Sediminicoccus sp. KRV36: one gene and its partners. The protein of the gene in region 2 interacts with the protein of the main gene of each other region in a pairwise test. Links are inferred from orthologs where the notes say so. Each region holds a gene or a part of one and is shown on either strand. Other genes may lie near its edges. The genes, in order: ctaD, LHU95_RS15840 and dnaE.

The links.
Region 1: the proteins of LHU95_RS15840 (region 2) and ctaD interact in binary tests that used the Escherichia coli proteins (3 or more experiments, as listed by UniProt). The link is inferred for Sediminicoccus sp. KRV36 from one-to-one orthologs.
Region 3: the proteins of LHU95_RS15840 (region 2) and dnaE interact in binary tests that used the Escherichia coli proteins (3 or more experiments, as listed by UniProt). The link is inferred for Sediminicoccus sp. KRV36 from one-to-one orthologs.

Annotation. Positions count from the first base shown.
Region 1 is NZ_CP085081.1:1,022,529-1,033,158, forward strand. Bases 4,470-7,376 are described here. They hold ctaD (cytochrome c oxidase subunit I), read left to right. Parts: upstream 4,470-5,083; coding sequence 5,084-6,670; downstream 6,671-7,376. Other genes in these bases: coxB (cytochrome c oxidase subunit II), read left to right, coding at 4,470-5,045; LHU95_RS04535 (heme o synthase), read left to right, coding at 6,800-7,376. Also shown: LHU95_RS04500 (metal ABC transporter permease), read right to left, coding at 1-972; LHU95_RS04505 (metal ABC transporter permease), read right to left, coding at 969-1,799; LHU95_RS04510 (metal ABC transporter ATP-binding protein), read right to left, coding at 1,810-2,529; LHU95_RS04515 (zinc ABC transporter substrate-binding protein), read right to left, coding at 2,526-3,506; LHU95_RS04520 (metalloregulator ArsR/SmtB family transcription factor), read left to right, coding at 3,635-3,976; more of coxB, read left to right, coding at 4,194-4,469; more of LHU95_RS04535, read left to right, coding at 7,377-7,720; LHU95_RS23325 (hypothetical protein), read left to right, coding at 7,717-7,845; LHU95_RS04540 (hypothetical protein), read left to right, coding at 7,979-8,740; LHU95_RS04545 (IS4 family transposase), read left to right, coding at 8,842-9,954; LHU95_RS04550 (hypothetical protein), read right to left, coding at 10,321-10,630. UniProt on the Escherichia coli protein: Cytochrome bo(3) ubiquinol oxidase is the terminal enzyme in the aerobic respiratory chain of E.coli that predominates when cells are grown at high aeration.
Region 2 is NZ_CP085081.1:3,334,346-3,345,015, forward strand. What follows is about bases 7,724-10,670. They hold LHU95_RS15840 (aminotransferase), read right to left. Parts: upstream 9,819-10,670; coding sequence 8,628-9,818; downstream 7,724-8,627. Other genes in these bases: LHU95_RS15825 (tripartite tricarboxylate transporter substrate-binding protein), read right to left, coding at 7,724-7,916; LHU95_RS15835 (hypothetical protein), read right to left, coding at 8,375-8,623; LHU95_RS15845 (P-II family nitrogen regulator), read left to right, coding at 10,109-10,447; glnA (type I glutamate--ammonia ligase), read left to right, coding at 10,595-10,670. Outside these bases: LHU95_RS15790 (extracellular solute-binding protein), read left to right, coding at 1-231; LHU95_RS15795 (ABC transporter permease subunit), read left to right, coding at 275-1,117; LHU95_RS15800 (ABC transporter permease), read left to right, coding at 1,114-1,932; LHU95_RS15805 (ABC transporter ATP-binding protein), read left to right, coding at 1,932-2,990; LHU95_RS15810 (endonuclease/exonuclease/phosphatase family protein), read left to right, coding at 3,085-3,948; LHU95_RS15815 (response regulator), read right to left, coding at 4,058-4,684; LHU95_RS15820 (ATP-binding protein), read right to left, coding at 4,681-6,897; more of LHU95_RS15825, read right to left, coding at 6,948-7,723. UniProt on the Escherichia coli protein: Shows aminotransferase activity with methionine and histidine as substrates, and to a lesser extent also with phenylalanine.
Region 3 is NZ_CP085081.1:1,523,347-1,529,543, reverse strand. The notes cover bases 2,201-6,197. They hold dnaE (DNA polymerase III subunit alpha), read right to left. Parts: upstream 5,875-6,197; coding sequence 2,401-5,874; downstream 2,201-2,400. Other genes in these bases: LHU95_RS06890 (hypothetical protein), read right to left, coding at 5,913-6,143; LHU95_RS06900 (TIGR00645 family protein), read left to right, coding at 2,201-2,404. Also shown: LHU95_RS06915 (NAD-dependent epimerase/dehydratase family protein), read right to left, coding at 1-500; LHU95_RS06910 (potassium channel family protein), read right to left, coding at 562-1,485; LHU95_RS06905 (RidA family protein), read right to left, coding at 1,485-1,835; more of LHU95_RS06900, read left to right, coding at 1,880-2,200. UniProt on the Escherichia coli protein: DNA polymerase III is a complex, multichain enzyme responsible for most of the replicative synthesis in bacteria. This DNA polymerase also exhibits 3' to 5' exonuclease activity. The alpha chain is the DNA polymerase catalytic subunit.

The DNA of each region.
Region 1 (10,630 bases), 2.3 Mb from region 2 along the record:
TCAGCTTCTTGCATCTCCAACAGAAAGGGGTGCAGGGGACTTGTTCCCTGCTGGGGGAGTGCCAGGGGGCAAGGCCCCCTCGCCACGCCGCGCAATGAGGCAGCCGGCCACCACCAGCCCCGCCAGCGTCCCGATCAAACCCGCCGCGTTCAACGAGAGCGTGAAGCCCAGCGCCGCCGGCACCGGCCCGGCCAGCAGCACGCCCGCCGCCCCCAGCCCCGCGCCGAGTGCCGCGCCGCCCAGCACCTGCACCCGGTAGCGATCCGTCAGCAACCGCAGCGCGACCGCCGGGCAGACCAGCATCGCCACCACAAGGATGCTTCCCACCGATTCGAACGCGGCCACGGCGGCGGCCGCGATCAGCAGGTTCAGCCCCAATTCCCAGCGCCCCACCCGCAGCCCGAGCGAGGCGGCAAAGGCCGGATCAAAGGCGATGAGCTGCAAGGGCCGCCAGCACAGCGCCACGACCACAACCGCCACCAGCGCCACCGCCGCCAGCAGCCCCAATTGCCGCGGCAGCCCGGCCAGCGCCACGGGATCGAGCAGGGAAGCGAAGCCCTTCGCCTCCAGCCAGACCAGGGTTTCCAGCTGGCCGAACAACACGCAATCCACATCGAGGTCGGCGCTGCGCGCGCCGGTCAACTCCAGCAGAACGAGGCCCATGGCGAAGAAGCCGGTGAAGACGAGGCCGGTGGCCGCCCCCGTCTCCAGCCGTGCCGCGCGCTTCACCCAGCCGATGGCGAGCGTCGCCAGCAAGGCGGCGCCCAGCGCGCCCAGCAGCATCGGCCCGGCACTGCGCAGCCCGGTCAGCGCGAAGCCGACGACAATGCCGGGCAGCACCGCGTGGGAGAGCGCATCGCCCAGCAGGCTCTCGCGCCGCAGCACCAGGAAGGAGCCGAGCAGGCCGCAGGTTCCACCCGCCAGGATGGCGGCCAGCAGGGCCGGCAGGTCGAGGCGCAGGAAATCCGTCATCGGCGCGAAAATACGACGGCGGCGCCAAAGCCGAGCAGCCCGGCCAGCACCACCGCCGCCCCGGTCGGGATATTCTCGAAGCGGGTGGAGATCAGCGCGCCGCTGGCCCCGGCCGCCGCCCCCAGCGCGCCCGCCAGCGACACCATGGCCGGCAGGCCGCGCGTCACCAGCCGTGCGGCGGCGGCCGGCACGATCAGCAAGGCGACCACCAGCAACAGCCCGACCGCCGGCAGGCCGGCCACGCAGACCGCCAGCAGCAGCGCCAGCAGCGCGAGATCGAGTGCGCGCACCGGCAGGCCCTGGCTGCGGGCGAAGGCCTCGTCGAAGCACAGCGCGCGCAGCGGCTGGAACAGCAGCGCGATCACGCCGATGCAGCCCAGCGCCAGTCCGCCCGCCAGCATGGCATCGCCCTCGGTCAGGGTCGCCGCCTGGCCCAGGATGAAGTGGGACAGCCCCGCCTGGGCCGCATCCGGCATGGCCTGGGCGATGGAGAGCCCGACCGTGCCCAGCGCGTAGAAGGCCGAGAGCACCACGCCGATCGCCGCATCCTGCCGGATGCGCCCGCTTGCCGTCAGCGCCCGCAGCGCCAGCAGCCCGAGCCAGGCGGAGAGGGCCGCCCCCAGCAGAAGCGGCCCGAGGCTACGCGCCGGCCCGCCCAGGGCCGAGACGATGAGCGAGGCCGCAACGACGCCCGGCAGCGCCGCATGGCCGATGGCATCGGCCAGCAAGGCGCGCCCGCGCAGCAGCGCGAAGGCGCCCACCACGCCCGAGGCCGCCCCCAGTGCCGCGCAGCCCAGCAGGACGATGAGGGTGTTGTGCCCGATCATGCCGCCTGTCTCACGCGCGCCCCGGAAGCCCGCCAAAGGCCTTGGCGATGGCGGCATCGGTGAAGGCCTCGGCCACCGGGCCCGCCGCGATGACGTGGCCCGCCAGGATCAGCACCTGGTCGAAATGCGCGGTGATGAGCGAGAGGTCATGATGCACCATCAGCACGGATTTCCCGGTGGCCGCCAGATCATGCAGCACGCCCAGGATGGTCTGCTCCGTCACGGCATCCACGGCGGCCATGGGCTCATCCATCAGGAAGAGGTCGGCGCCCTGGGCCAGGGCGCGGGCCAGGAAGACCCGCTGCTGCTGCCCGCCCGAAAGCCGGCCGATCTGGCGGTCCGCGAAATCGGCGAGGCCGACCGAGGCCAGGGCCGCGCGGGCCAGCTCGCGCTCGGCGCGGGGCACGGGCCCCCACCAGCGCATCCGCGGCAGCCGCGCCATGGCGACGATGTCGAGGGCACTGGCCGGGAAATCCCAATCCACGCTGGCGCGCTGCGGCAGATAGGCGATGCGCGCGCGGGCCTGGTCCAGGGCCACGCCAAAGAAGCGCGCCTCGCCCGCATCGGAGGGGATCAGGCCGAGGGCCGCCTTGAGCAGGGTGGATTTGCCCGCGCCATTGGGGCCGAGGATGGCGGTCAGCCCGGGGGCCGCCTGCCAGGTCACATCGCTCAGCGCGGGGCGCCCGGCATAGCTGACCGTCAGGCCCGAGACGGCGAAGGGCGCGCTCACAGCCGCCCGTTCAGGCCGCGCTCGGGGGCGGAGCCGCCCAGCGCGCGGGAGATGAGGGTGATGTTGTGGTCCATCATGCCCTCATAGGTGCCGCGATAGGTGCCGGGCCGGCCCATGGAATCGGAAAACAGCGTGCCGCCCAGCCGGATCTGATGGCCGCGCGCCGCCACCCCCTCGACGAGGGCGCGCACCGCGCGGTCCGGCACGGAGCTTTCGGTGAAGAGGGCGGGCAATTGGCGCTCCACGATCAGCCGGACCATGGCCTCGATGCGGGCGAGGCTCGCCTCGGCCTCCGTCGAGAGGCCCTGGATGGATTCCACGCGGAATTCGTAGCGCAGGCCGAAATAGGCGAAGGCATCATGCGCCGTGACCAGCACGCGGCGCTCGGCCGGGATGGGGGCCAGGACCTCCCGCGCATAGGCGTCCAGCCGGTGCAGCCTGGCGCGGGTTTCGGCCGCCCCCGCCTGGAGATCCCGGTTGAGGCGCGGCAGGCGGCCCAGCGTGGCGGCGATGGCGGGCAGAGTCTCGGCCCAGAGTGCCGGGTCCATCCAGAGATGCGGATCGGCCGCATCGGGGTAATCCTCATGCTGGCGCAGGCGGGCGCGGGGGATGGCCTCGGCCACGGCGAGGGATGGCTTTCCCTGGCTGGCCGCACGCTCCAGCACCTCATGCATGCGGCCTTCCAGCCGGTGGCCGTTGTAGAACAGCGCATCGGCGCGGAGGATTCGGGCGATGTCATTGCGCGTCGGCCGGAAGAGATGCGGGTCCACCCCCTCGCCGATCAGGGTTTCGACGGTGATGGCGGGGCCGCCCACGCCGCGCAGCAGATCGCCGATCATGCCGGTGGTGCCGAGCACGGTGGGGCGCGCGGCTTGCGCCTGCGCCTGCGCCTGCATCGGCGCGGCGGCGGCGAGTGGCCCAAGGCCGGCGATGCCGGCGAGGAGACCCCTGCGAGGGATGGCTGAATAGCTATTCACCTGTTCACTCATCCAATTAAATCAGCAACTTGTCCCCTTTACCTTGCCCCTGCGCGCCGTCGCGTCAAGGCTTGTGTTGCGCCGCCACAGGGCTTGTATCGTTCCACGACTGGCCCGAAGGTGGTACCATGGCATCAGGCGTTCGCATCAACGAGGATGAGGTGGTGGAGCTGGCGGAAATGTTCCGCCTGATGAGTGACCCCACGCGCCTCAAGATCATCCTGGCCTGCCTGGACCAGCCGGTCTCGGTGGGGGCCACGGCGGAGATGCTCGCCATCTCGCCCAGCCTCGTCTCCCACCATCTGCGGTTGTTGCGCGCGGCGCGGCTGCTGACGGCGGACCGGCGCGGGCGGCAGGTGTTCTACATGGTGGGGGACCCGCATATCCGCTCGATGCTGACGGATATGGTGGACCACGTGGCCGAGGGCGGCGCCGAGGGCTCTGAAACAGAGATCATCGAGGGGGCGTAAGGCCAAAAAACCCTATGCTGCACCGCCGCAAGGCTTGTGGCCTTTTCGCCCCAAGCCTATGGTCCGGCCGCGGCGCCGGGCCGGCCCCTCCAGCGGGGGATGCCATGCTGCGCCGGCAGGTGGCCGATGTGGCCGCCGGGCGATGGCCCCGGGTCATCGCTTCAGGTTTTGGGGCAAGGTGCGGCGCGTGATCGGGCGTATCGGACGAATTCTCGGAATGGCTGTCCTGGGCGTGACCGCCCTGGCCGGCATGGCTTGGGCCCAGGCGCAACCGCCGATGGTGGGCGCCCCGGTGCCCTGGGGCATGGGGCTGCAGGAATCGGGCGGTCCGATCAAGGACGCCATTTCCAGCTTCAATGAACTGGTGTTCTGGCTGATGGTCGCCGTCACGATCTTCGTGGCGATGCTGCTGGCCTGGTGCGCCTGGCGCTACAGCGCCGCGCGCAACCCCGTCCCCTCGCAGAACAGCCACAACACCACGCTCGAAATCGCCTGGACCGTGATCCCGGTGCTGATCCTGCTGGTCATCGCCATCCCCTCCTTCCGGCTGATCTACTACCAGGACCGGGCGCGCGACGCCGACCTCACGATCAACGTGACGGGTCATCAATGGTACTGGAGCTATCAGTTCCCCGACCACGGCAATTTCAGCTTCGACAGCCGCCCCTTGCAGGATGACGAAATCCGCCCGGGCCAGCTGCGCGGCCTGGAAGTGGACGAGCCGCTGCTGGTGCCGGTGGGCCGGACCATCCGCGTCATGACCAATGGCGCCGATGTGATCCACAGCTTCTTCGTCCCCAGCCTCGGTGTGCAGCGCTACAGCATTCCCGGGCGCACGCTGGAGACCTGGATGCGGGCCGACCGCGTCGGCACCTTCTACGGCCAGTGCAACCAGATCTGCGGGACCAATCACTGGTTCATGCCCATCGTGGTGAAGGCCGTGCCGCAGGAGGAGTTCGACGCCTGGGTGGCCAGCGCGCGCACGCGCTTCGCCCGCCAGGATGACGCCGCCCCCGCCCTTGCGGATGCGGCCAACGACACCATTCGAATCGCAGCGGCGCGTCAGTAACGCAGCCGGCAAAAGGCTTCAGGAAAGGCACAAGGCACATGGCATACGCGGACGCGCATGGACATGACGACCACAAGCCGGGCTTCGTGAGCAGGTGGCTGTTCAGCACCAATCACAAGGATATCGGCACCCTCTACATCATCTTCTCGCTCTTCGCCGCGATCATCGGCATCGGCCTCTCGGTGCTGATGCGCCTGGAGTTGCAGCAGCCGGGCCTGCAGATCTTCTCCGACGGGCAGATGTGGAACGCCTATGTCTCGGCCCATGGCCTGATCATGGTGTTCTTCGTGATCATGCCCGCACTGATCGGCGGCTTCGGCAACTGGTTCGTGCCCATCATGATCGGCGCGCCGGACATGGCTTTCCCGCGGCTGAACAACATCTCCTTCTGGCTGCTGGTGCCGGCCTTCCTGCTGCTGGGCGGCTCGCTCTTCGTGGGCGGCGGTGCCGGCGCGGGCTGGACGATCTATCCGCCGCTTTCGGATGACCAGTATCAGACCGGCCCCGCCATGGACATGGCGCTGTTCGCCCTGCACCTGGCCGGCGCTTCCTCGATCCTGGGTGCCGCGAATTTCATCACCACCATCTTCAACATGCGCGCCCCGGGCATGACGCTGCACAAGATGCCGCTCTTTGTCTGGTCCATGCTGGTCACGGCCTTCCTGCTGCTGCTGGCGGTGCCGGTGCTGGGTGGTGCCATCACCATGCTGATCACCGACCGCAACTTCGGCACGGCCTTCTTCGACCCGGCCGGCGGCGGTGATCCGGTGCTGTTCCAGCACCTCTTCTGGTTCTTCGGCCACCCCGAAGTCTACATCATGATCCTGCCGGCCTTCGGCATCATCAGCCATGTCATCTCGACCTTCTCCAAGAAGCCGGTGTTTGGCTATCTCGGCATGGCCTATGCGATGGTCGCGATCGGCGTGGTTGGCTTCGTGGTCTGGGCGCACCACATGTACACCTCCGGCATGGATGTGGACACGCGGGCCTACTTCATGGCGGCGACCATGGTCATCGCGGTGCCGACGGGTGTGAAGATCTTCTCCTGGATCGCCACCATGTGGGGTGGCTCCATGCGGTTCGACACGCCGATGCTGTTCGCCATCGGCTTCATCTTCCTGTTCACGCTCGGCGGTGTGACGGGCGTCGTGCTGGCCAATGCGGGCATCACGCAGATCCTGCACAACACCTATTACGTGGTGGCGCATTTCCACTACGTGCTGAGCCTGGGCGCGGTGTTCGGCATCTATGCCGGCATCTACTACTGGATCGGCAAGATGAGCGGGAAGCAGTACCCGGAGAAGCTCGGCAAGATCCATTTCTGGCTGACCTTCATCGGCGTGAACCTGACCTTCTTCCCGATGCACTTCCTGGGCAACCAGGGCATGCCGCGCCGCTACCCGGATTATCCTGACGCTTTTTGGGGCTGGAACCTGATCGCCTCGCTGGGTGCCTATATCTCGGTCTCGGGCTTCATCTTCTTCTTCTACGTGATGTACGTGACCTTCAAGCGCGGCGCGCCGGTCCCGGCCAATTACTGGGGTGAGGGTGCGACGACGCTGGAATGGCAGATCAGCAGCCCGCCGCCCTTCCACAGCTTCGATGAGCTGCCGAAGATCCGTTGAGGGGGCGTTGCCCCCTCAAACTCCCCCAGCAGGGGACTCGTCCCCTGCACCCCCATTCCTCGGAGTTGCAAGAACCTGAGGTTCTTGCTGGGGAGTTTGAGGGGCAAAGCCCCTCAATCGAGGACCCAAATGAGTGACGTGACCACCACAGACATCGCCGGCGCCTCCGAGGTGCGCGACTGGATCACGCTGCTCAAGCCGCGCGTGCTGACGCTCGTCGTCTATACCGGCATCATCGGGCTCTTGGTGGCGCCCGGCGCCATGCATCCGGTGTTGGCCGTCACGGCCATTCTCTGCATCACCATCGCGGCCGGTGCGGCGGGTGCCATGAACATGTGGTATGACCGCGATATTGACGCGATCATGCGCCGCACCATCAAGCGCCCTATCCCGACCGGCCGCATCAGCGCTGATGCCGCCCTCACCTATGGCGTGGTGCTGGCCGTGGGCTCCGTGGCCCTGATGGGGCTTGCCACCAATTGGCTGGCCGCTGGCGTGTTGGCCTTCTCGATCTTCTTCTACGTCGTGATCTACACGATGCTGCTGAAGCGCCGCACGCCGCAGAACATCGTCATCGGCGGCGCGGCCGGCGCCTTCCCGCCGCTGATCGGCTGGATCGCGGTGACCGGCAGCATGGAACCGCTGCCGCTCGTGCTCTTCGCCATCATCTTCATGTGGACGCCGCCGCATTTCTGGGCGCTCTCGCTCTGGGCGCATCAGGATTATGAGCGTGCCGGCGTGCCCATGCTGCCGGTGACGCATGGCGCGCGCGAAACCCGCAAGCAGGTGGTGATCTACACGGTGCTGCTGGTGCCGCTGACGCTGGCGCCCTGGCTGATGGGCTTCAACACCTGGGTCTATGGCGCCGTGGCCGCGGGGCTCGGCGCGAATTTCCTGCGCCATGCCTGGCTCACCTGGCGCGACGAACAGGATGAGGCAGGCGTCTCCCTCACCAAGGACATGCCGGCCAAGCGCTGCTTCAAATACAGCATCTCCTATCTGTTCCTGCTGTTCGGGGCCCTGGCGCTGGACCGGCTGATCCTCGCATGACGCCCGAGGAAAAGCTGATCTTCGAGCGCCGCCGCCGCGCGCGGAACTGGGCGATCCTGGGCGCGCTGGCCGGGCTTTCGATCCTGTTCTACTTCATCTCGGTGGCACGCCTGCTGCGCGGCTGAGCCTGGGGTTGGCTCCCGCTGGCTGTTTCCGGCGGCACAGCCAAGGCCGAGCCCAGTCTTACGCCGGCCTGGCTTTGCGTCGCGGCGATCCTTCGGCAACATCCCGGTCCACCCACCGCCGGCAGAAGACCCCATGGCCCGCAGCGTGATCTTCCTCTCGACGCCGACCAGCGCCAATGGCTCGATGTTCCGCGCCATTTCGGCCATTGGGCGCGGGCGGTATCATCCGCTGGGCTGGGTGGCGGATCATTACGCCGCAGGCCGGATGGACCGGGTGGCCAGCGAAACGCCGCCCCCTCAGGATCACCTGATCAAGCATAACGCGCCCGAGCGTTTCAATCCGGCAACGCCGTTGCGGGATTACCGCTTCATCCTCAACACGCGGGACCCGCGGGACCTGCTCTGCAACCAGTTCCACTGGCAATTCGTCCATCCCATGCCGGGCGAGTCGCCCGAGACGGAGGCCGCCCGCCGGCAGCATATCGCGGCCATGGGCATGGATGCCTGGGTGCTGGCGCAGGATTTCCGGCCCCTGCTGCAAGGTTTCCTCGATGTCGTGCGGCGGATTGCCCCGGCGGATCGCATCTTCATCGGCTATGCAATGTATTGCCTGCATTTCGATGAGGTGACGCAGCGCATCGCCACCTTCCTGGAAGCACCGCTGGCAACCCTCCCGCCGGAACGCCGGGCGGCTCTTGAGCGCGAGCGCGTGGCCAACCTGGCCGGGAACAAGGCCTGGATCGGCCAGAGCTGGGCGGGCGCGGATACGGCCCCCGGGCGGCATCGCACCGAATTGCAGCCCGCAACCATCCGCAGCCTGACGGAACGCTATCGCTGGTTCCTGGATTTCCTGCGTCGGATGGATGACCGGCGCGTGGCCGAGACCTATGCGTAGCGGGCGGCTGATGGACTCCGGGGGTGGGGTCGAGGGGCCAGCCCCATAGGCGTTAACTTAAGTGGTTGTCACGGCGCGGGGCGCTGTGATTCATGGTGTAGATGCACACGGAAGCATCTGCGCGTGACGGCGCTTTCGCGGAGGTTCTGGCGCGGCTGCCGGATGGCCTCGACCTGGATGATTTGGCGCGGCGTCACGGTGCGCTGACCCGGCGACGTGGCGTCAGCAGTGGTGCCGCGCTGCTGCGCCTGGCGCTGGCGCGAGGGCCAGGGGGCATGTCGCTGCGTCAGACGGCGGCGTGGGCCGGGATGCACGGCGTGGCGCAACTCAGTGATCCCGCGCTCAAGCATCGCCTCGACAAGGCGGCAGGGTTCCTGTCGGCCCTGATCACGCGACTGTTGGTGGATCGTGCGACCAGCGAAGGCCTGCCCATCCATGGCCTGTATTGGCCGGGCCGCTGCCTGCGGATCGCCGATAGCACCTGCGTGGCACAGCCCGGCAGCACCAATGCCGACTGGCGCATCCATGCGGTCTATGACCTCGACCGTGGCGGCTTTGCACATTTCGAGGTGACGGATAGCCGCGGCGCCGAGGCGCTCGACCGGGGTGCAGCCGTGCCGGGCGAAGTGCGCATCGCCGACCGCGGCTATGGCCGCACACCGTCCCTGCAACGCTTCCTGAATGGCGAGAGGCAGGCCGACTTCATCGTACGGACGCGCCCTGCGGGCATGATACTGCTCGGCAATGAGGGCCAGCGCTTTGACCTGACAGGACACTTGGCGACGCTGCCGAAAGATGAGGTGCTGCATGAGGTCGCTGTTCAGGCCCAGGTGAGAGGCCAGCACAAGACCTTACCACTGCGCATCGTGATCCTGCGCAAATCTCCCGACGCGACGCTGGCGACGCAGCGCACGGTGCTGAAAGCAGCGCAGCGCAGGCAACAGGCGGTGCAGCCGAAAACCCTGGCCGCAGCGGAGTTCCTGATCCTGGCGACGTCCCTGCCGGCAGAGCGATATCCGGCTGATCAGATCGTCGCAGCCTATCGCCTGCGTTGGCAGATCGAACTGGCGTTCAAGCGACTGAAGTCCCTGCTGCATATCGACGCGTTGCCGACGCACACCGAAGCCGCCTCGCGAAGTTGGCTCTACGCTCACCTGATCCTGGCACTGCTGTCGGACGAATTGAGCCAGGACTTCCTGGAATCTTTCCCCTGAGGACAACGTCGCACTGAGCCGACAGCCCTCGCTGTGGCGATTGCAAAGCCTCGCTCTCGACGCGCTCCGCGCCGCCATCGCAGGCGCGATTTCCATCACCGCTCTGCTGCAACGCGGGCTGTTTCCCCACCATCGCCTCGCCGACACGCCGCGTCGACGACAGCGACAAGTCTCGCTCCTGCAAACGCCAAAAGCAGCGTTATGTTAGCGCCTATGGGGCCAGCCCCTCGAGCTCCCCGGCAGGAAACGCGTTTCCTGCACCTTCATTCGGGGGTTTGTGTCATCGAAGATCCAGGACACCGGGGTTCCTGGTTCGGGAGCGCCCTCGGGCAAAGGCCCCGCTGCCTCGCCTGATCCCGCCGCCTGCTAGGCGCCGGCCCAGAGACGCCGCTCCGCCTCCCAGAGATGCGCGTAATCCACATCGCGCGTTTCGCTGAACCAGGGCCCGCCATTGGTGAAATGAATGCCCCAGGGGGTCGCTTCGGGCGGCTCATATTCGCCCACCAGGAAATTCCACGCGGGGGGCAGGGCGCCGATCGCCGCATCGCCCCCGGCCCATTCGAGGCGGTGCAGCTGGGCGGGCGTCATTCGGTTCACCACTGCGGGCGTCAGGGCCCGGGTGGCGGGATGCGCGCCGTTGAACAGCATCAGGGAGGACCAGTTCTTGCGCGGATAT
Region 2 (10,670 bases):
GCCAACCACTTCGCCACCGCGCCGATCAACACGCGCTACAACATGCCGCTGGGCTCGGGGCCGACCAACATCAACTCGACCCCGGCGCCGGCCATCGCCGACATCTTCTACAAGCCCGACGAGATCGAGCGCTTCGCCTATATCCCGGACTATGCCTACATGTCCTCGCAGGTGGATGCCTGGACGCGGCGCTGGGAGACCGAGATCACGCCGCTCATTCGGCGGGGGTGATGGCCAGCGGGCGGCCTGTTGCGTGGCGCGCCGAATGGCTGGCATGAGCCGGCCCCGCCTTGCCATATGGCTGCTGGCGCCCGGCCTCCTGCTGCTGGCAGCCCTGATGGGCGGACCGGTGGTGCTGCTGGCGCTCGAAAGCCTGAAGCCCTTCGTCCCTGGCAGCGTGCGGCCTGGCGAGGGCTGGACGCTGGCCCATTACCGCGAGCTGCTGCAGCCTGCCTACCTGTTCTACTTCTGGGAGACCTTCCGGATCGGGCTGATCGTGGCCACGCTCAGCGTGATCTTCGGCGCGCCGCTGGCCTTTGCCGCCGTGCGCAGCCCCCGCGCCGCCATTCGCAAGGCGCTGCTGGCCCTGCTGGTCGGGCTGCTGGTGATGAGCCTGATCGCGCGGCTTTATGCCATTGAGATGGCCTGGGGCAGCAACGGCCCGCTGGCACCGCTGGGCGCACTGCTCGGCATCGCGCCGCGCCATCCCCGCTATGCCGAGGTGCAGGTCGGCATCGGGCTGCTGCATTTCACCCTGCCCGTCGTGGCACTCATGCTGGTGGGCACCTTTCGCGCCCTGAGCCCGCGCCTGGAGGAGGCTGCGGCCTCGCTCGGCGCCACGCGGAGTGACGCGGTGGTGAGCATTGTGCTGCCGCTTGCGGCACCCGGCTTGGTTTCGGCCTTCCTGGTCGCGCTCGCCATGTGCATCAGCAATTTCGTGGCGCCCCTCGTGCTCGGGCGCGGCGTCGTCGTCTTCACGACGAGCCTGATGTACACGCGCTTCGCCGATATCGGGAATTACCCTTCGGGGGCCGCCATCGGCATCACCATGCTGATCCTGGCCTTCCTCGTGGTCTACGGGCTGAGCGCACTGGCCCAGCGGCTGATTCCGCGATGAGGGCGCTCGATCTCGCGGCGCGGCTGCTGGCGCGGGGCGCGGTGCTGGCCGCCGTCTTGTTCCTGCTGGTGCCACTGCTGGTCGCCTGCCTGCTCTCCTTTGATGATCGCAGCTTCCTCGGCGCCTTCCCGCCGCGGGACCTCTCCTTGCGCTGGTACCGCGCCTTTGCCAGCAACCCGACCTACATGGATGGGCTGTTCATCAGCCTGCAACTGGGCCTGGTAGCCGCCGCCATCGCCACGGCACTCGGCACCATGGGCGCGCTGGCGCTGATGGACCCGCGCCTCGCCGGGCGGGACACGCTGGAGGCGGTGTTCCTCTCGCCGAAATTCGTCCCCACCGTCGTCATCGGCTTCTCGCTGCTGGTCTTCACCGCGAAGCTCGGCATTTTCGATCCCTTCACGCGGCTGGTGATGGGCCATGTCCTCATCACCCTGCCCTTCACGCTCCGCGCCATCCTGGCCAGCCTGATCGGGGTGAAGCGCAGCCAGATCGAGGCCGCGATCTCGCTTGGCGCCAGCGAGGCGCGCGCGCTCTGGGATGTGGCCGTGCCAGCTGCGCGCAGCGGCATCGTCGCCGGGGCCGCCATGGCCTTCGTGCTGTCCTTCGATGAGGTGGCCGTGAGTCTGTTCCTGTCGGACGCCTTCACCCAGACGCTGCCCATCGCGCTGGTCGCTGAAATGCGGGCCAACCTCAACCTCACCATCGCTGCCGTCTCCACCGTGTTCCTGGGTGCCACGCTGGTGCTTCTGGTGCTGCTGGACCGCACCATCGGCATCGAGCGCCTGGCGGGCGATGTGGGGGCGCGCGGCTGATGCTCGAAATCCAGAACCTGACGCGCCGCTTCGGCGCTTCCCTCGCGCTGGATGGCGCAAGCCTGGATGCGGGTCCGGCCGAAGTGGTGGCGCTGCTCGGCCCCTCCGGCTGCGGCAAGACCACCACCTTGCGCATCGTCGCCGGCTTCGAAAGCGCTGATTCCGGCAGCGTGACCCTGGCGGGGCGCGACCTGATCCGCTTGGCACCCCACCAGCGCGATATTGGCCTGGTCTTCCAGGATTATGCGCTGTTCCCGCATATGAGTGTCGCCGACAATATCGCCTATGGGCTTCGCCGGCGCGGGATGGCCAAGCCAGAACGCAGCCGCCGGGTGACCGAGATGCTGGACCTCGTGCGCCTTTCCGGCCTTGATGCGCGCCGCCCCACGCAGCTTTCCGGCGGGCAGCAGCAGCGCGTGGCGCTGGCCCGGGCGCTGGCCATTGATCCGCGCCTGTTGCTGCTGGACGAACCGCTCTCCAACCTCGATGCCAAGCTGCGCCACACGCTGCAAGGCGAGCTCCGCGGCATTCTCACCCGCATCGGCACCACCACGCTGATCGTCACCCATGACCAGGAGGAGGCGATGGCCCTGGCCGATCGCATCGCCATCATGGCCCAACAGGGAGGGGGCGGCCGCGTGTTGCAGATCGGCACCCCGCGCGAGGTCTATGAGCAGCCGGCCTGCCGTTTCGTCGCGGAATTCCTGGGCAGCGCGCTCTGGCTGGAGGGCCGCACCGAACCGGGCGGCTTCGTCACCTCGGCCGGGACGCGCCTCGCCTGCGCACCGCCACGCCGCATGGCGCGCGCGCATGGCCTGCTGATCCGCCCCGAAGCGCTGCGCCCCGGCCCCCCGGGTGAAGGCGAAAACCTGCTGCCAGCCCAGGTTCTGGGCAGCCGGTATCGCGGCGCGGCCATCCTGCTGGACCTTCTGGTGGAGGATCGAGCGCCCGTTTCCCTGGCGCTGCCGCATGATGCGGGCATTCCAAGCCCCGGGGAGAGGCTGACCCTGGCCGTGCAACCCGGCGCCTGCCTCGCGGTTCCCGTGGAGGCTGGCTGACGGAAAATGCATCTTGTGACGGATAGATGCTGTCGAAGCGCCACGGCCAGCTGTTACACCCCCATATCGAGATCCTTCCCGCAAAGAAGCCCGCATGCCCCCGTCGCCGAACCGCCCCGTCCGAACGGCCCTGCCGACTGAGCTGCATGGCGCACTGCGCAAGCTTGGCGGCGCATTGCTGCGCGGGAAGCCACGCGGCCCGGCGCCGATCGCCCCGCGCGCCGATGGCAGCCTGATCGTTGCGTCCTACAACATCCACAAATGCGTGGGCGTGGACCGCCGGTTTGATCCGGGCCGCATCGCCGCCGTCATCGCCGAGCTCGACGCCGATGTTCTGGCCCTGCAGGAGGTGGATCGCCGCTTCGGCCAGCGCACCGGATTGCTGAACACCGCAGCACTGGAGCGTCGCACCGGCCTGACCTTGCTGCATGTCTCCGATACCCCGGGCGGGCATGGCTGGCATGGCAATGCGCTGCTGGTGCGGCAGGGGCGGCTGATCCGCCTGCGCCGCCTCAACCTGCCAGGTGCCGAAGCGCGCGGCGCCCTGCTGGCCGAATTGCAGTTGCCCGCCGGGAAGCTGCGCGTGGTGGCGGCCCATCTGGGCTTGCTGCGCCGGCACCGGGCCATGCAGGCCCAGGCGCTGCTGGACGCGATCGGCCATGGCAGCCCCATGCCCACGCTGCTCCTGGGCGATCTCAATGAATGGCGCCCCGGCATCCCCTCATCCCTGGTGGCGCTGGAGTCGTTTTTTGGCCCGCTCGGCCCGGGCCAGCCGAGTTTTCCGTCCCGGCTGCCCTTCCTCGCGCTGGATCGGATCCTGGCGCATCCCCAGCAGATGCTGGGCAATGTGGAGGCGCATAGCTCGCCGCTGGCGCGGCTCGCCTCGGACCACCTGCCGCTGCGCGCGCGGATTGACCTGCGGGAAGCAGCCATGCCTGCCTTTGCCGCGGCGGCCTGAGCGCCCTTCGATTATCATCCGCTCAAACTCTCCTGTCTGAACGGATAGATATGCCAGAGGACATGGTTGATGACCGTTATGCGATGAGCCCTTGCGAATGGGGCAAGCGCTAACCGCCGGGGGAGATTCCGGCGGCGAGGCCGATGCGCACCGCCTCGGGCAGGCTGCGCACGCCGAGCTTTTCCATCAGATTGGCCCGGTGCACCTCCACGGTGCGCGGACTGATACCGAGCTCAAAGCCGATCACCTTATTGGCCTTGCCAGCGACCAGCGCCGCCAGCACCTCGCTCTCGCGCGGTGACAGCGAGGCGACGCGCGCTTCTGACTGGAGTTCCAGCACACGGCGCTGATCCACCACCCGCATGGCGCCGAACGCCGCGCCCACCGCCTCCAGGATGCGCTCCTCCGAATAGGGCTTCTCCACGAAATCCATCGCACCCGCGCGCATGGCCCGCACGGCGAGCGGCACATCGGCGTGGCCGGTCACCACAACCACCGGCAGCCCCACCCCCTGCCGGCGCAAGGCCTCGATCAAGGAGAGCCCGTCCATGCCTTCCATGCGCACATCCACCAGGATGCAGCCGGCCTCCAGCCCCTCCGGCGTCGCGGCAATGGTCAGCAGGGCTTCCGCACTCGGGTAGGTCGCCACGCGGTAGTGCATGGAATCGAGCAGCATCGCGAGGGAGCGGCGGACCGCCTCGTCATCATCCACCACATGCACCAGCAGGGTGTTCATGCGGCGAGCGCCGCTTCGCTGAGTGGCAATTCGATGCGGATCACCGTGCCCCCCGTCTCGCCCCGCGCCGCCGCGATCCTCCCGCCATGCGCTTCCACGATGGCACGGCAGATCGAAAGACCGATGCCCATGCCATGTTCCTTGGTGGTGACGAATGGCTGGAACAGGCGGGCGCGCACCTCGGCCGGCAGGCCCGGCCCTGCGTCACTGAAACTCAACAGGGCCCGCCCACCCTCACGCCGCAGGCTCACCACGATGCCGCGCTCCTCCAGACCCTCCGTCGCCTCGATGGCGTTGCGCAACAGGTTGACGAAAACCTGCTGCAACTGGACTTCGTCGGCCATCACGAGGCAGCCCGCCGCCGCGAGGTCGAGGGATATGGCAGGTGCCGCGGCACCCTGGGCCACGGTCACCAGCGCCACGCCATCGGCCACCAGCGGCCCGAGCGAAACCAGGCGCTGCTCGGTTTCGCCGCGGCCGATGAAATCGCGCAGGCGGCGCAGGATTTCACCCGCCCGCAGCGCCTGGGCGGCGGCTTCGCGCATCGCCTCACGCGCGGCGGCGATGCGCGCCGCGTCGGGCTGTTCGGCCTGCAGCATGCGCATCCCCGCGCGCAGGAAATTTCCCGCGGCCGTCAGCGGCTGGTTCAGTTCATGCGCAACACCGAGGCTCATCGCGGCCAGCGTATCGGCCCGCGCGATGCGGCGCATCGCCTCCTCCGCCTGGCGCAGCCGCGCCTCGGTCGCGCGGCGGCGCGTCACGTCCCGCGCGACGCCGACGAGGCCGACCACCTGGCCCGTCGAGTCCCGCCAGGGCGCCTTCACCACATAGTAGTTGCGCGCTTCGTCGGGATGCCCTGGCATGATGAGGCTGCGTTCATACTCCTGCACCACGCCGCTGCGCATGGTTTCCCGGTCTATCTCATCAAGCGTCCGGGCAAGCTCCGGCAGCAACAGGGCGTCATCCGTCTGGCCCAGGATGTCTCGCTCGGCCCGGCCCATGACGCGGGTCACCTCGCGGTTGACCATCACATAGCGCAGTTCGGCGTCCTTCACGAAAATCTCGTCCGGCACGGATTCCATGACCGAGCGCAACAACTGCCGGTCGTCCTCCACTTCCCGCGCAAGGGCGATGGTCTGCGCGACCAGGGCGCGCGACGCCTCAGCCTCCCGCAGGGGCGCGCTGCGGGATTCGGCGACCGCGACGGCGAGGGCCTCGAATTCCGCGACCCGCATGCTGCCTGCCGGCAGGCCCGGCATCTCCCCGGTCAGACCGGAGAGCGGCGTCATCAGGCGGTGAATGAACCAGGCCGTCAGCAACGCGAGGAGCAGCACCAGGATCAGGCCCAGCAGCGCCGCATTGAGCGCGGGGGCCAGCCAGGCGGCCCGCTCCTGGGCGCGGGTGGCGCCGAGGATGACGATCCAGCCGCTGATCGGCACACGTTCGAAAGCCATCAGCATCGGCTGGCCATCAGGCGCCGGCCCGCGCAGCGTGCCGCGTGGCTCGTCGCCCAGGCGCTCCACGAAACCGGCGGGAACCTCCCGCATATCTGTCATCCCCCCGGCCAGGGCGAGGCTGGCCACGGGGCGATCCGGTGGCGCCAGAATGAACCCCATGGAGCCGACCCGCCCGACCGGCTGGCGGAGCAGCGCAGCCAGGCGCCCCGGCTGGATCGGCATGGCCAAGGCGCCGATCACCTCACCATGGCGGCGGACCGGCACAGCCACGCTGGCCAGGCTCTGCTCGATGCCCGGCAGGACCACCGGCCCCAGGAAGGCGGGACTGCCGCTTCGCATCGCCTCGCCCGCCGGCCCGTTCTCCAGCATGCTCGGCAAGGCCGCACCGATCGGCAGACGGCTATTCACCAATTGCCGCCGCGGCTCCTCCCGCCGCACAAAAATCGCGAAGCTGCCGAGCGGCGCCACCACCTCCCTTGCCTGGGCATGAAAGGCGATATAGCCGGCTTCCCCGCCATCCAGATGGGGCGAAGTGGCCAGCGATTGCAGCAACAGCACCGCGGCTTCCAATTCGCGCCCCACCGCCAACGCCCGGGCCCGCGCGCCGCCGGCGAGCAGCTCCTCCGTGTCGGATTTCAGGCGGGCGGCGAGTTCGAAGGTCAGCCACCCCCCCAGCAGGATCGCGGGGGCGAGCAGAAGAACCGCCAGCCTGAGCAAATGGCGGCGCAGGCTCCGGGCCGGTTTGGGGGTGCGCATGACGTCGGCACCATGCCAGAGCAGCCCCCCCCAGGCCAAGGCACAGGATGTTACCGGGCGGGGTTGATCCGTCCACGCAGCAGGCCCTCCCAACGAGCCACCTCCGCCGCCACATAGGGCTGGGCGGCTTCAGGCCGGCTGGCCAGGATGCGGTCCACGCCGAGTTCGGCCATGCGGCGGGCCATCGCCTCGGTGCCCATGGCCGCCGCGATGGCGCGGTGCAGGGCAGCCTGAATGGGGGCGGGCGTCGAGCTGGCCGCAAAGATTGCTTGCCAGACGTTCATTTCGGCATCCAGGCCGATCTCGCGCAGGCTCGGCACCTCCGGCAGGGCGGGGCTCCGGCCGGCGCTGGTGACGGCGAAAGCGCGCGCCTGGCCGCCGCGCGCGGTCTGCACGCCGGTCAGTGCCACGTCGAACACCATGGCGATGCGCCCGGCCGCGAGATCGAGCGTGGCAGGCGCGCCGCCGCGATAGGGAATTTCGTTGAGATCCAGCCCGGCGGACTGCAGGAACAGCAAGGCCGCCATCTGCAGCGTGCCGCCGCCGCCCGTGCTGCCATAGTCGAAGCGGCCCGGCGCCGCGCGGGCCATGGTGATGAATTCCCGCACGTCCCGCGCCGGATGATTATTCGCGACCAGCATGACCATCGGCATCTCCGAAAGGACGGAAACGGCAGTCAGGGCCGTGGTCACGTCAATCGGCGCATTGGGAACAACGAGGCGCAGCACGGCATGGGAGGTATTGTTGATCAGCAATGTGTGGCCATCCGCGGCAGCGCGCGCCACCACCTCAGACGCCACGATGCCGGCCCCGCCCACCCGATTCTCGACCACGATGGGCTGCGACAGATGCGCGGACATCGCCTCCGCCAGCACGCGGGCGCCGACATCCGTGGCACCTCCGGCGGCAAAGGGAACGACCAGGCGGATGGGCCGTTCGGGGAAGGCGGCGGCAGGCTCGGCCAGGACAGCAGGGGCCAGGGCGAGCAGGCCCGCCGTCAGCGCGCGGCGCAGGGACATGATTTCCTCCGGGGTGTATTTTGCGCTGGTGTAGCAGGCTTTCAGCCGCCTGGGGACAGCACGCAGAGTTCCGTGGTTCCGGTCGCGCAGCCCGCCAAGCGCAACCTGCCCGGAGGCTTCCACACGGCGGAGAGCATCCGCGCACCGCCTTGGCACTGGGGCCGGTCCGGCCAAGAGCCGGGTGGAAGGCAGGCCGCACATGGCCCGGCCAACGCGGCACCTCCACACTGCCGGAAACACGCCCGGCGGTTCGCCCGGGGTGCTTCGAGAAGCGGGCGGAAGCCTCGTCAGCGCGCGTTGCAAGGCGCCGCTCGGCCCGGGCAAGGGCTGAACTGAATGTGCGGATGGGCGATCGACGGGGCTCGAACCCGCGACATCCAAGACCACAACCTGGCGCTCTGCCAACTGAGCTACGACCGCCGCACGGCGGGCTGGATAGGCCCGCTCTGCCGCCTGCGTCAACCCGCCGCCAGCACAGCCCTTCCCCGCGCCGTCAGATGGATGCGCGCATCCGACATGACGCCGGCGCCGGGCACGATCTCGACGAGACCATCCAGCAGCGCATCCTCCCACACCGAGAGGCGCGGGCAGGAGCTGCGCCAAGCCTCCATGGTCTGGGCATAGACGCGCGGTTCGGCCGCGATCCAGCGCAGCAGGTTGCCCGTCGCCAGCGCCAGCGCATCGGGCGTGATGCCAGTGGCGCTCATGGCCTTATCCGGCGACCCGGCGGGCTTGCCCGCGCGCCGCCATCCAGCGGCCGATGCGGGAGAGTGCCTCGCGCAGAACGCTTTCATTCTTGCAGAAGGCGAAGCGGGCGTAGTGATTGGGCGGATTCTCGCCGGCATAGAAGGCCGTGACGGGAATCGCCGTCACCTTGGCCTCTTCCGTCAGGGCGCGGCAAAAGGCCACGTCATCGCCCGTGAAGCCAATCGAGCGGATATCGGCCGTCACGAAATAGCTGCCCATGGCCGGCAGGACGTTGAAGCCCAATTCGGTGAGCCCAGCCGAGAGGATATCCCGGCGTGCCGCGAGATCGGCACCGAGCGAGGCGAAATAGGCATCATCCTTGGCGAGCCCCACGGCCACCGCGCGTTGCAGGTTGGGCGGCGTGGTGAAGGTCAGGTTCTGGTGCGCCTTGGCCACATTGGGCGCCAATGCGCGGTCGCAGGTGACATAGCCGACCTTCCAGCCGGTCAGGTTGAAGGTCTTGCCCGCGCTGCCGATGCGCAGGCACCGCTCCCGCATGCCCGGCAGCGTCATCAGCGGGATATGCTTCCAGCCATCATAGGTCAGATGCTCATAGACCTCGTCGCAGATGGCGTAGCAGTCGTGCCGCGTCACGAGATCGGCGATGAAGGCGAGCTCGGCGGCGGTGAAGACCTTGCCCGTCGGGTTCATTGGCGTGTTGAACAGGATGGCCTTGGTCCTGGGGCCGAAAGCGGCGGCCAGTTCGGCGCGCGGCAATTCCCACTTGGGCGGGTTGAGGCGGACGATGCGCGGGATGGCACCCAGCAGCTTCACCGTGGGGGCGTAGGTGTCATAGAGCGGCTCGATCAGCACGACCTCATCGCCCGGATTGAGCACGGCCATCAGGCTTGCCGTGATCGCCTCGGTGGCGCCGGAAGTGACGATGACCTCGGCATTGGGGTCCACCTCGATGCCGTAGAAGCGCTGGTTGGCGGTGGCGACGGCCTGGCGCAGCTCGGGCACGCCGGTCATGGGCGGGTATTGGTTGCGGCCATCCATCAGCGCGTCGGCCGCGGCCTGGAGCACATCGGGCGGGCCATCGTAATCCGGGAAGCCCTGGCCGAGGTTGATGGCGCCATGTTGGACCGCCAATGCGGACATGACGGTGAAGATCGTCGTGCCCGTGGCGGAGAGCAGTTCGTTCATCGGCTTCATCGGCGGCATACCTTGGCGCGAGTGGATTGTTACGCGCCTTAGCATGGCGATCCCCCCCCGACCACGCAAGGATTGGGCCGTCCAGCTGCCTTTATCCCGGGCAGCATGCCCGTCTTTCGGGCTTGCCCCTCGGGCAAACAGCCTGGAACCACCTCCTGACACGATTGCGCCCGCTGGCCGCCGCGTGCAAAAGGCTGTCGGCTTACTGCTGGCGACAAGCATCGCCACCGGGGCCAATCGGGAAACGTCATGGGCCAGTCATTCGCCCAGGCACAGACATGTTGGATGCGATGAAAAAGATCGAGGCCATCATCAAGCCCTTCAAACTCGATGAGGTGAAGGACGCCCTGCACGAGATCGGCCTGCAAGGCCTGACGGTGCTTGAGGCCAAGGGTTTCGGCCGGCAGAAAGGCCATACGGAGCTGTATCGCGGCGCCGAGTATGTCGTGGACTTTCTGCCCAAGGTAAAGATCGAGGTGATCTGCGCCGATGACATGCTGGAACGCGCTGTCGAGGCCATCCAGGCCGCTGCCCGGACCGGCCGCATCGGCGATGGCAAGATCTTCGTCTCGGACATTGCCGAGGTGATCCGTATCCGCACCGGCGAGCGGGGCGAGGACGCGGTCTGAGGTTGCTGCCTCTCCCGGGCTCGGGAGGGGCGAGATTTTCGTCGCATGCCGGCCCTGGGGGCGTCCCTGGCCAGCAAGGCGGCGCCCATGCGGGACGCGCCCGCGGGGAAATTTCCACAGGGACGCAGGCAACAGGACAGAGACGACATGGCGATGAATTCCCCCGAGAGCGTCTCCAAGGTCATGGAAATGATCAAGGAGAACAGCGTGGAGTATGTGGACT
Region 3 (6,197 bases), 1.8 Mb from region 2 along the record:
TCGCCCGCCCATTTAGAGACGCCATTGGCGTCGGGCGGGTTCACCGGATGCAATTCATTCACCGGCAGGCTGATGGGGCGGCCGTAGAACTGGCGGGTGGAGGCATGGATCACGCTGGCCTTGGGGGCGGCCAGGCGCATCACCTGGATCAGCCGCACCTGCGCCACGGCATTGATGGCGATATCGGCCACCGGGTCCCGCTGGCCGCCCATATGGCTGGTTTGCGCTGCCATGTTGAACAGCACATCCACACCCTGGCACAGCGAGGCGAGTTCCGTATCGCGCAGATCCCCGCGGACCAGCATCACGCCGGCCCCTTCCAGATTGGCGGGGTTGGCGCCGCCATCGGGCAGCATGGCATCGAGCGCCGTGACGCGTGCGCCAAGCCCTGCCAGGGCGTGGCAAAGATTGCTGCCCAGGAAGCCCGCCCCACCCGTCACCAGAACCCGCTTCCGGCGCCAAAAGCCCGGATCACCCAGCATCGCACTCACGTTGGTCACCTGTTTTCTACCTCCCGCACCATGGCCCGCATTGCGGCGGAATCACGCCGGAGAGATGGTTTCATTTATCCGTCTCACGCGTGCCGCCGCCATGGCTGCGCATGATCTCGGCGAAGCCGAACAGCAGCAGAAGCTGCCCCATGATCATCTGGATGGCGGCCAGCAGCCGGATTCCGTCATCTGCCGGCTGGATATCCCCGTAGCCGACCGTGGAAAGCGTGACGATGCTGAAATGCAGCGCATCCGAAAAGGAGAGCCGGCCCGGCTCGCCCATCAGCAGGAAGATCGGGCTGCGCGAAAGCCCGTCGGCGATGCGGTAGAAACAGGCGAACCCCACAGAAAGCAGCGCAAAGAGGCTGATATAGGTCGCCACCGGCACCGCCAGATGCCGCAGCCGCATCCCCACCCGCCGCAGGATGGCCGAGACATCCACCAGCAGCCGTACGATATGCCCCACCGCCGTCACGCCGATCACGGCGATGCCGGCCATGGCCAGGATGAGCGCCAGCGTCTGCCATTCAGCCGATGCGCGGTTGATCGGCGTGGAGAGGGAGATGATGCCGATCAGCCCGGTCGGCAGCAGCCAGCGCACGAAGCGCGGGAAATGCCGCAGGTCGGCGCCGCCCTCGGCCGAGGCAGGCCCGGCAAGCTCGTCTCGCCGTGCCCAGCAGGCCAGCACGAAGGCCAGGACCGGCAGCAGGAAGGCGACCGAGCGCGACCAATCCGCGGCATCGGGGAAGGAAGCCCGGCCGATCACCACAAAGAGGCTGACGTAGATCGCAAGGCCGTTGGCCGCCCCCAGCGCAAAGAGCAGCCCATGCGGAAAGATCAGATGCAGCCCGCCCAGCGCCAGGCTCGCGATCAGCAGGGCCAGAGCGGCAAAGGTCCAGCCCTGATCCGCCACCCCCATCGCCACCAGCAGCATGAAGCCGAGCGTCAGCCCTGTGGAGAGCAGCGCCTGGCGGCGGCGCGCGGGCATGAGCATCAGGGCAACGCCGCGATCCCGGTGATCTCCACCCGCCAGAGCGGATCCACCAGCGGCGCCTGGATGGTCATGCGCGCGGGCTTGTTGGCCGGGTCCAGCCAGGCGTCCCAGGCGCGGTTCATGGCCGGTGCGTCGGCGATATCGCGCAGGATGATCTGCACACTCAGCAGATGCGCCTTGCTGGTGCCCGCCTCCGCCAGCAGCGCGTCGATTTGCGCCAGGATGTCCGCCGTCTGGCCCTCGGTGTCGAGGGAAGCATCATCGGCCACTTGCCCGGCCAGATAGACCAGCCCCCCATGCACCACGGCGCCCGAAAGCCGCCCTTCCTCCGCCAGACGCCTGATCATCAACTCACCCCTTTTCCTGTGCCCCGGTTTGCCCCACATGGGCCGCCATGGACAAGCTTCTCGACCGCATGATGATCGCCAGCCGCTATATCCTGGCGGTGTTCTACCTGGGCCTTGCCGCGGCGCTTGCCGCCTATGCGGTGAAATTCGGCTTCAAGGTGTGGAAATTCGCCTCCACCATCCTGATCGAGCAGGATGACAACCAGATCCTGCTGGGCATGCTGTATCTCGTGGACAGCGCGCTGGTGGCCTCCCTCGTGGCGATGGTGGCGATCTCCTCCTATGACAGCTTGGTGTCCAAGCTGACGGATGAGACCAGCAGCAAGGAAATCTCCTGGGTCACCAATCTCGATCCTGGCAACCTGAAGCTGAAGGTGGCGCTGGCCATCATCGCCATCAGCTCCATTCATCTGCTGCAGAAATTCATGAATGTGGACAGCCTGGATGACCGCACGCTGATGTGGGGCGTCATCATCCACATGTGCTTCGTCGTGGGCGCATTGGTGCTGGGCTACCTGGACCGGATGCAGGCGCAGACCAAGCTCATCGCGAAGGGCGGCAAGGCCGGCTAAACCTCCTCCACGCTGGCGACACCCGCCACCAGCTTCATCGCCTGCATCATCCGCGGCGAGACATTCCAGCCGCCGGGCAGCGTCAATTCCACCTCCTGCCCGGGGGCAAGTCGCGGTACCAGACTGACGCGGCCTTTGCCGCGCCCGTCGCGCTCCAGGATGTTGCGGATGTCGGGCACCGCGCTCGCGGCCTCGATGAAGATGCGCATCCCCTGCCCCACGCCGGCGGCCGCCTTGTCCAGCCGCTCGACATCCTGCGCGGTGAGGCGCAGCGCCTCGCCTTCCAGCTTCGCATCCGTGGTGATCAGCAGCGCCGTGCCCTCCTCCAGCATGTCGCGGGAGCGGTTCAGCACTTCGCTGAAGAAGGTCACCTCGAAGCTGCCGGCCTGGTCGGTCAGGCTGATCCAGGCCATGCGGCTGCCGGTGCGGGTGTTGCGCTCCTTTTTGGCGGTGACCGTGCCCGCCAGTTTCAGCCGGGTGGAACCGGCCCGCACCCGATCCGCGATCACGGCGGAAGGCGTGGCACCCAGGCGCCGCAGCGCGCCCTTGTATTCATCCAGCGGGTGGGCCGAGAGATGGAAACCCACGGCCTCCGCCTCGAAGCCCAGCTTGTCGAGCTGCGGCCAGTCGGGGATGTCGGGCAGGCGCAGCAAGGGCGGCCCCTGCTCCACCTCGCCAAACAGGCCGATCTGGTTGCTCGCGCGGTCCTCGGCCGTGGCTTGCGCGCGGCGCAGGACCGTCTCCGCACCGGCGACCAGGCGGGCGCGGTTGCCCTCCAGGCTGTCAAAGGCACCCGCCTTGGCGAGGTTTTCCAGCTGCATCTTGTTCAGCAGCTTGGGGTCCACCCGCGCCGCGAAATCAGCGAGGCTGGCAAAGGGCGCATCGCGCGCCGCGACCAGTTCACGCATCGCCTGCAGGCCGACGCGCTTCACGGCGGCCAGGGCAAAGCGGATGGCGGGGCCCGCCGCGGCGCGATCCTCGCGGGCCGCCTCGCCGGGGGCGTTCATTGCCGGCGCAGGTGGCAGCTCCTCGATCGTGAATTCCGCGCCGCTGCGATTGATATCCGGCGGCAGCACCTTGATGCCGACACGCGACGCCTCCTGCATGTGGGAGGCGAGCTTCTCCGTCTTGTCGAGATCGAGCGACATGGAGGCCGCCAGGAAGGCCACGGGATGGTTCGCCTTCAGCCAGGCCGTGTGATAGGCGACCAGCGCATAGGCTGCCGCGTGCGACTTGTTGAAGCCGTAATTGGCGAATTTCTCCATGAGGTCAAAGACTTCGCCCGCCTTCTCGGCCGGTACGCCGTTCTTCTCGGCACCTTCGCAGAAGATGGCGCGCTGCTTGGCCATGGCGGCTGCGTCCTTCTTGCCCATGGCGCGGCGCAGCAGGTCGGCACCGCCGAGCGAATAGCCCGCCATGACCTGCGCGATCTGCATCACCTGCTCCTGATAGACCATGATGCCATAGGTCTCGCCCAGGATGTCCTGGATGGAGGGGTGCGGCGCCGCCCAGGGCTCGCCATGCTTGCGGGCGCAATAGGCCGGGATGTTTTCCATCGGGCCCGGCCGGTAGAGCGAGACGGCGGCGATCAGATCCTCGAAGCGGTCGGGGCGCATGGAGCGCAGGCAGTCCCGCATGCCCTGGCCTTCGAACTGGAAGACGCCGGCCGCATCGCCCTTGGCCAGCATGGCATAGGTGCGTTCGTCATCCAGCGGCAGTTTGTCGAGGTCCACCTCGATGCCGCGCGCCTTCAGGAGTTGCACCGCGCGTTGCAGCACCGTCAGCGTCTTGAGGCCCAGGAAGTCGAACTTCACCAGGCTCGCCTGCTCGACATACTTCATCGAGTATTGCGTAATGAGTGAGGGCGAGCGCGGATCGCGATAGATCGGCGTGATTTCCACCAGCGGCTTGCGGCCGATGACCACGCCGGCCGCATGGGTGGAGGCGTTGCGGTACAGCCCTTCCACCTGGAGCGCCGTGTCCAGCAGCTTGGCCACGGCCTCGTCGTTTTCCTGCATGTCCTGGAGCTTCGGCTCGCCCTTGATGGCATCGCCCAGGCTGACGGGATTGGCGGGATTGTTCGGGATCAGGCTGGCGATCTTGTCCACCTGGCCATAGGGCATGCCCAGCACGCGTCCCACATCGCGCACCGCCGCTTTCGCCTGCAATTTGCCGAAGGTGATGATCTGCGCCACGCGATCCGCGCCATATTCCCGGCGGACATAGTCGATCACCTCATCCCGCCGGTCCTGGCAGAAATCAATGTCGAAGTCGGGCATGGAAACGCGTTCGGGGTTGAGGAAACGCTCGAACAGCAGCCCGAAGCGCAGCGGATCGAGATCGGTGATGGAGAGCGCCCAGGCGGCGACGGAACCCGCCCCCGAGCCACGTCCGGGCCCGACCGGAATGCCCTGTTCCTTCGCCCATTGGATGAAGTCGGCCACGATCAGGAAATAGCCGGAGAAGCCCATCTGCTCGATCACGCCGAGCTCATATTCCAGCCGCTCCGCGTGGACAGGCGGAACCCCCTCGGGGAAGCGGCGCGCCAGGCCCGCACGCGCCATATTGGCGACGGTCTCGGCCTCCGTCTTGCCGGGCAGCACCTTGGGGCAGATCGGCAGCTCGGGCTTTTTCGATTCCGCCATGACGGCGCACATGCGCGCGATGGCCAGCGTGTTATCGCAGGCCTCGGGCAGGTCGGCGAAGAGGGCGCGCATCTCGCTGGCCGGCTTGAACCAGTGATGCGGCGTGACGCGGCGGCGGTTCTGCTCGGCCACCAGGCGCCCCTCGGCGATGCAGAGCAGCGCGTCATGCGCGATATGGGTTTTCGCTTCGGCGAAATAGACATCATTGGTGGCGACGATGGGCAGGCCCGCCTCATCGGCCAGGCGCAGCAGGCCAGGCTCGATCGCCTGCTGGCGCTCCGTATGGTGGCGCATGAGTTCCACGACGAGGCGGCCATCGAAGGCCTCGCCCAGCGCGCGGAGCAGGCGCTCCGCCGCATCCCGCCGGCCCTCCGCCAGCAGGCGTGACAGCGGGCCATGATCCCCACCGGTCAGCAGCATCAGTCCGGGCGCGTGGGTCAGCAGCTGATCCAGGGCCAGGGCCGGCTTGCCCGAAGCATCCTCACCCAGCCAGCCGAGCGAGGAGAGGCGCTGGAGATTGTCCAGCCCGGTCGCGTTCATCGCCAGCGCGACGATCACATCCGCACCCGCGCGCAGCGCCTCGGGCCGCTCCTCACCCGTGGCGGCGCGCGAGAGCCAGAGCTGGCAGCCCATGATGGGCTGAATGCCCTTGCCCGAGGCGTATTGCGCGAATTCCAGCGCGCCAAAGAGATTCGCCGTATCGGTCAGCGCCACGGCGGGCATATTGGCGGCGAGCGCCAGGCCCGGCAGCTTCTCCACCTTGATGGCGCCTTCGCTCAGCGAATAGGCGGAATGGGTGTGCAGGTGGATGAAGGAATCGGACATGGCCCAAGCTTAGCAGGCCAGGCCTGCGACCGTAGCCTTCAGAAATTGCAAACCTGATGGCGCACATGGCGCTCGCGGATGCGGCCCCATGCGTCGCGGTAGCGCACGCGCCGGGTTTCCCACCAGCAGCGGCGGCGGCGGCCATGGCCGCGGCCCTGCACCTCCTCTACCGGCGACGCATCGGGCACTGTAAGCCTGGGCGGTGCGGCCAGCGCGCCCCCCGTCGCGGCCAGGGTGAAAATCCCGGCGAGGATGCCCCGTCTCGTCATGCAGTGTTCCTCCGTTCGATCCGGACAGCACAACGCGCGAAAGCGGCGAGGGTT